DNA from 3 places in the Streptomyces sp. NPDC002309 genome. Region 2 is predicted to be linked to each of the others. Evidence: riboswitches for the same ligand, from Rfam matches in the RefSeq annotation. Region 2 holds a riboswitch; each other region holds the start of a gene.
The links. A riboswitch is a leader RNA that binds a small molecule or an ion and turns the genes downstream of it on or off. The one in region 2 is predicted to bind cyclic di-AMP.

Region 1: it holds a riboswitch for cyclic di-AMP, as region 2 does, so the genes downstream of both, ACWCPM_RS24395 (M23 family metallopeptidase) here and ACWCPM_RS06485 (M23 family metallopeptidase) in region 2, are expected to answer to the same signal.
Region 3: it holds a riboswitch for cyclic di-AMP, as region 2 does, so the genes downstream of both, ACWCPM_RS12845 (NlpC/P60 family protein) here and ACWCPM_RS06485 (M23 family metallopeptidase) in region 2, are expected to answer to the same signal.

The regions. Positions count from the first base shown of each region.
Region 1 covers NZ_JBSFCI010000030.1:96,077-98,268, forward strand. Annotated here, with positions in the region: gene ACWCPM_RS24395 (M23 family metallopeptidase) at 145-1,128, opposite strand; cyclic di-AMP (ydaO/yuaA leader) riboswitch at 1,133-1,299, opposite strand; gene ACWCPM_RS24400 (tyrosine-protein phosphatase) at 1,747-2,192, shown strand, end outside.
Region 2 covers NZ_JBSFCI010000005.1:101,836-104,027, forward strand. Annotated here, with positions in the region: gene ACWCPM_RS06480 (GntR family transcriptional regulator) at 1-442, opposite strand, end outside; gene ACWCPM_RS06485 (M23 family metallopeptidase) at 632-1,384, opposite strand; cyclic di-AMP (ydaO/yuaA leader) riboswitch at 1,397-1,562, opposite strand; gene ACWCPM_RS06490 (M16 family metallopeptidase) at 1,761-2,192, opposite strand, start outside.
Region 3 covers NZ_JBSFCI010000012.1:60,989-63,180, reverse strand. Annotated here, with positions in the region: gene pcrA (DNA helicase PcrA) at 1-494, opposite strand, end outside; cyclic di-AMP (ydaO/yuaA leader) riboswitch at 824-977, shown strand; gene ACWCPM_RS12845 (NlpC/P60 family protein) at 986-2,173, shown strand.

The DNA of each region.
Region 1 (2,192 bases), on a different contig from region 2:
GCGGTGAGAAAGGCCACGGCCAAAGGATTGGTCAATTGCGGAATAGGCCCCGACGGAAACGGGCGACGCCATGGACACGGTCGACACCGAAGGCCGGCCCCCTGGATCGGGGACCGGCCTTCTGCGGCATGAGCGGCGCGTGCGTCAGCCGATCGGGACGCCCTTGGAGGCCAGGTAGGCGACCGGGTCGACGTCCGAGCCGTAGTCCGGCGTGGTGCGGATCTCGAAGTGCAGGTGCGGACCCGTGGAGTTGCCGGTCGAGCCCGACAGGCCGATCCGCTGGCCCGCGCCCACGGTCTGACCGGCGGAGACGGACAGCGAGGACAGGTGGGCGTACTGGGCGTAGAAGCCGTCGGCGAGCTTGATGACGACCTGGTTGCCGTAGGAACCGGCCCAGCCCGCGGAGACGACCGTGCCCTCGCCGACCGCCTTGAGCGGGGTGCCGCTCGCGGCGGCGAAGTCGACGCCCGTGTGGTAGCCGCTGGCCCACATGCTGCCCGTCACGCGGTAGGCGGTGCCTATGCCGGCACCCTCCACGGGGGCGGAGAACCCGGTGGAGGGGGCGGTGTCCGCGGCCGGGGCGGCGGAAGCCTGGTCCGCGGCGGACTCGGGCGCCTGCGCGGTCTCCGCGGACCGCTCCGAGGACTGAGGCGTCTCCGCGGACGACGACTTCGCCGAGGGGGCAGCGGTGGAGGAGGCCGGCTCGTCGGTGTTCGCCGCGGCCCTCTGGCCTATCGTCAGCTTCAGACCCGGGTGGATGAGCGCCGGGTTCCCGCCGACGGCCTCCCGGTTGTCCTCGTAGAGCCGCTGCCAGCCACCGCTGACGTTCTGCTCGTCGGCGATCTTCGAGAGGTAGTCGCCCGCCCGCACGGAATACGTCCGGGCACCCGACCGGTCGGCGGACTGCTTCACGGCGGGCTGCTTCTCGGTGACGTGCTGCCGAACGGCCGTCTTCTGGGCCGGGATCGACGAGACGGCCTTCTCCGCGGCGGACTGCGCCGTGGTGGCGTGGGCGCCGGCGGCCCCCATCAGCGGGAGGGCCAGCGCGGCACCACCGGTTCCGGCGACGGCTATGGATCGGGTGAAGCGCTGGGTCTTCGGACGGCGGTGCTTACCCTTCGCGGGCATGGCGAGTTCCTCTCCGGCGCCTGCGAGGTGAGCTGTCGGGTGCGGACTGGAGATGTCCGGCCGCGCGGGGACGCGGCTTTACCCCGAGCCTGTTCCGGAGACCGGGACAGGCTGTTCTGCCTGTGGGTCCCCCGCTCCTGCCGTACACGGGTGAGTTGGCGCGGGCACCGGGCGGCGGCAGGATTCGGCGTCCGTCCGGATCGGGTGGAACGTAAGCGACCGAGACGCAACGGGACAAGCGAGAGGTTCCGCCGGAACACCGTTTCGTTGATCCTTTCACCCCAATTCCGGTCACACTCCGTGCATCGGGACGCATGTGAATCCGGTAAACGCCCTTGAAGCCATGTGAATTGCGTGGTCATGACGAACGACGCTCGGTCACGGATATGACACTGCTCACGTGACTCCGCTCCAGGTCTCCCTGTTCCGCGACGAGTTGGAGCGAAGCACGCGATTGGGGCAGAAGGTGCATATGCGTCGATAACCGTCCACTCCCCCGCTTTCATCACTCCCGGGCGACCACCTGTGGACAACTCATGGATGTGAGAACGCGTGTCGTATCGTCAGGGAAGTGCCCGACGGCGAGCAGCGCCGGCGGGGCGATGGGAGGGAGCCCCCGTGACGCAGCAGGTGCCGTCGACCGAGCCCGAGCTGGCCGGAGTGCGCAACTTCCGTGACGTGGGCGGGCTGCCGACGGTGGACGGGCGCAGGGTGCGGCACGGAGTGCTGTTCCGCAGCGGCCACCTCGCGCACGCCACCGCGGAGGACGCCGTGTTCCTGGCCGCCCTGGGGCTGCACACGGTCTTCGACTTCCGTAACGCCGCGGACCAGGAGCTGGAGGGCCCGGACGTGGAGCTGCCGGGCGTGCGCAACGTGAACCTGCCGCTGACGGACCCGGCGGACGGCGCCGAGTTCTGGAAGATGGTCCGGGACGGGGACCTGGAGCAACTGCGCAATGTCCTGGCCGACGGCAAGGCCGCGGACCGGATGATCGCGTCGTATCGCGCGATCGTCACGGAGCGCACCGCCGAGCACTCCCAGGTGCTGCACGCGCTCGCCGAGGA
Region 2 (2,192 bases):
TCAGCATCGCGATCAGCGCGGGGCTCCCGGAAGCCTGGGCGAGCGTCTCGTGGAACCAGCCGCCCAGGGAGCGCAGATCCTCGCTGCCGCCCCGCCTGGCCCGCTCCTGACCCAACCGGACCAGGCCCCGCAGCACCTTCAGATGGGCCTCGGTGCGCCGTTGCGCGGCCCGCGCGGCGCCGAGCGGCTCCAGCAGCAGGCGCATCTCCAGAAGGTCGGCGGCCTCCTGCTCGGTCGGCTCCGCGACGCACGCGCCCGCGTGCCTCCGGGTCACCACGAAGCCCTCGGCCTCCAACGTGCGCAGGGCCTCGCGGACGGGGACGCGCGAGACGCCGTAGCGGCGCGCGAGGAGCTCCTCGGTGAGCCGGCCGCCACGCTCGTAGACACCCGCGACGATGTCGTCCCGGATGGCCGTGCACACCGAATGCGCCGGAATACGCATGACCGACCTCCGCCTTAATCCCCGTGAAACGCCGACGACTGACGTGTGTTCCGTGACTCTATTGCAATGAGCCGGAATTTCCGATGGCGGGCCGGAATCCATGCATATTTTTTGGACATACAGGTGGACGAAACGCCGAAAGCCCCGGCTCGGGGAGAGCCGGGGCCACGGGAGGCGGGGACGGCGCCGTCAGACGCCGACGCCGTGCGAGCGGAGGTAGGCGAGCGGATCGATGTCCGTGCCGTACTCCGCCGTCGTCCGGGCCTCGAAGTGCAGGTGCGCCCCGGTGACGTTGCCGGTGGCCCCGGACAGGGCGATCCGCTGCCCCGGGGTGACCGTCTGGCCCACCGAGACCGAGAAGGACGACAGGTGACCGTACTGGGTGTACGTGCCGTCGTTCATCTTGATCACTACTTGATTGCCGTACGCACCGCCCCAGCCGGCCTCGACGACCGTGCCGGAGCCGACCGCGCGCACGGGCGTGCCGCTCGCCGCGTGGAAGTCGACACCGGTGTGGCTGCCGGAGGACCACAGGGCACCGCCGGCCCGGTAGCCGGTGGAGACGTAGGAACCGCCGATCGGCGACACGAAGGTGTTGAGGCGCTTGCGCTCGGCCGCACGGGCGGCGCGCTCCTCGGCCTCGCGGGCCTCCTCGGCGCGCTTCTTGGCGGCGGCCTCGGCCTTCTTCTCGGCCTCGGCCTCCGCGGCCGCCTGCCGCTGGGCGACGGCTTGGGCGTCTATCTGCGCGGCGACGGCGTCGCCGATGCTGATGACCGGGAGCAGGCCGGTCTGCTCGGCCACGGGCTCGTCGGCGAGCGCGGGAACGGCCAGGGTGCCGAGGACGCCGGTGGTGGTGAGGGCCGCGACTCCCGCGGCGCGGGCGGTGGTGCGCTTCGTCCGGCTGGGACGACGATGCTTCCCGGTGGCGCGCGTGAACGCCATGTAGTGGCTGGTCCTTTCCTTCCCTCTCGCCTACCGGGTTAGCTGACGGGTTCGGAGCAGGAAGGTCTCCTACGGACTCCCTCGCCGTGCGCGGGCGTCCGATTCACCCCAGGGACTTCATGGTTGGGTCCCCGGCTCCCCTGGCTCGCGCCGTACGGGGACTCGGCGATGACTGCCCGGTGCCGCGGACGCGGCGCACTGCGTGACGGACAGCCCGGACGACGCTAAGCGGGACATCTTTCAATCCCCAAACACATTCGGGCTTTTGTAGCGCATCCCACAGGTCAGACAGGAAACCTCTCCCCCAATTGGGACATAAGGGGGCCCTGGTGACACATCAGTCACCAGGGCCCCACGCGCGTGCCGGTCGCCGGCCCTACTCGGCCGACACGACCGTGACTTCGCCGATGCCGAGGGCCTCGACGGGCGCCTTGATCTGCGCCGCGTCACCCACGAGGATCGTCACCAGACGATCCGCCGGGAAGGCGCTGACGACAGCCGCGGTCGCCTCGACGGTGCCGGTGGCGGCGAGCTGCTGGTACAGCGTCGCCTGGTAGTCGTCGGGGAGGTGCTGCTCGACCTGGTCGGCCAGGGTCCCCGCGACGGCCGCCGCGGTCTCGTACTTCAGCGGCGCCACACCCACGAGGTTCTGCACGGCGACGTCCCGCTCGGCGTCCGTGAGCCCCTCCGCGGCGAGCGTGCGCAGCACCGTCCAGAGGTCCTCCAGAGCGGGACCGGTGTTCGGTGTGTCCACGGAACCGCTGATGGCGAGCATCGCGGCACCGCTGCCGTCGGGCGCGGAGCGCAG
Region 3 (2,192 bases), on a different contig from region 2:
TTGGACTCGCGGCGCAGGATGCGCACGCAGGCGCTGTGGAAGGTCATCACCCACATCGCGCCCGCCCGGGGACCGACCAGCGTCTCGACGCGCTCCTTCATCTCGCCCGCGGCCTTGTTCGTGAAGGTGATCGCGAGGATCTGGCCCGGATGCACTCCGCGCTCGGCGAGGAGGTGGGCGATGCGGTGGGTGAGGACGCGCGTCTTGCCCGAGCCGGCTCCGGCGACGATGAGCAGCGGGGAGCCGGAGTGGACGACGGCCGCGCGCTGGTTGTCGTTCAGTCCTTCCAGAAGCGCGGCGGCGTCCAGTGCGGGGCGGGGGGCGCCGTCGCGGTAGTAGGCGTCCCGGTCCGGGGGCGCGTCGAACTTCCCGCCGAACAGATCGTCCGGAAGGGACTCCGGAGAGTGATCGTCCTCGGGCGGCGGCGGGGGCTCCTCATGGCCCCGCGGGGCTTGGAGGTCCGCCAGGAAGCTGTCGTCAAAGAGGCTGCTCATCGCTCTCCGAGTCTAGGGCGCCCCACTGACAACCCGCGGCCACCCCGAGAACATCCCCGGGCCGGAAGGCCGACGATCTTGCGGTGGGAGCTCGACATCACAGCCGGTGACCCAGCGGGTCGGCGCACTCGCGCCCGGCCCCCGCGCCGCGCCGTCGCTCACCGTCCGAACATGCTCTCACGCGGGGCGTGATCCCTGACCGAAGGTCACGAAAATGTATCGGGCATATCACCCACCAACCTTCACACGGGCCACACGAGTTGGCTACCGTGCCGGACAGGCCGCACGACTCAGACCGGCGAACGTCGCCGGGCCGCGCGGCCTCCGCCGAGTCCGATGCGCCCAAGGCAGCCGGAGCCGGGGACCCACCGAACTTGGGGTGAATCGGCCCAGCGCCCTCCGGGGAGCGGGCCGTAGGGCAACCCTTCCGAACCACCCGCCCGAACCCGACAGCTAACCCGGTAGGCGGCAGATGGAAGGAGTCGCCTCCTTTGGCGTCGCACCGCAAGTCGCGCCCGACCGGCGCGCGGGTGGCAGGCATACGTACACCGGCCCTCGCCACCGCTGCCCTGACCTCCGTGGCCCTGCTCTCACAGACCGCGAACGCCGAGCCCTCGGCCGACGACAAGCCGAGTCTCGAAGAGGTCGAGAAGAAGGTCGACGATCTCTACCGCCAGGCGGAGTCGGCGACCGAGAAGTACAACGCGGCCAAGGAGAAGACCGCGAAACAGCGCAAGCGCGTCGACACCCTCCTGGACGACGTCGCCCAGCGCGCCCAGAAGCTGAACGAGGCGCGTGAGGAGCTGGGGACGTACGCCGCCGCCCAGTACCGTTCCGGGGCCTCCGTCCCCGACACCGCCACCTTCCTGCTCGCCGACTCGCCGCAGGACTACTTCGACCAGAGCCAGCTGATGGGCCGTCTGACCAGCCGCCAGAAGGACGCGGTCGACGAGTACTTCACCGATCAGTCGGCGACGATGAAGAAGCGCCAGGAGGCCGCGCAGAGCCTGGAGACGCTCAGCGAGTCGCAGGGCGACCTGCGGTCGGCCAAGGCCACCGTCCAGAAGAAGCTCGCCGACGCGCGGCAGCTGCTGTCGGACCTGACCGCGGAGGAGAAGGCCCGCCTCGCGGCGATCGAGAAGAAGAAGCAGGAGGAGGCCGAGCGCCAGGCCGCCGAGCTCGCCCGGCAGCAGGCGGAGGACCAGCGCCGCCAGGAGGCGGCGCAGGAGGAGCGGGAGCAGGAGTCCGCCGGCGGCGGTTCGCCGGCCGGCACGGGCGAGGCGTCCGACTCCGGCGGTTCCGCCTCGGACTCCGGGTACGCCACCAAGGCGGAGAAGGCGCTCGCGTTCGCCCGCGCGCAGATCGGCAAGCCGTACGTCTGGGGCGCCACGGGCCCCGAGTCCTACGACTGCTCCGGCCTCACCCAGGCCGCGTGGAAGGCCGCCGGCGTCACCCTCCCGCGCACCACCTATGACCAGGTCGACGCCGGCACGACGGTGTCCCTCGCCGCCGCGCGTCCGGGCGACCTGATCTTCTTCTACGACGACGTCACTCACGTCGGTCTGTACATCGGCAACGGGATGATGATCCACGCCCCGAAGCCCGGCGCGTACGTCCGCGAGGAGTCCGTCTACTACGACGGCGAGTCCTCCGTCCACAGCGTCGTCCGCCCGGCCTGACACCGGCGCCGCGGGGGGC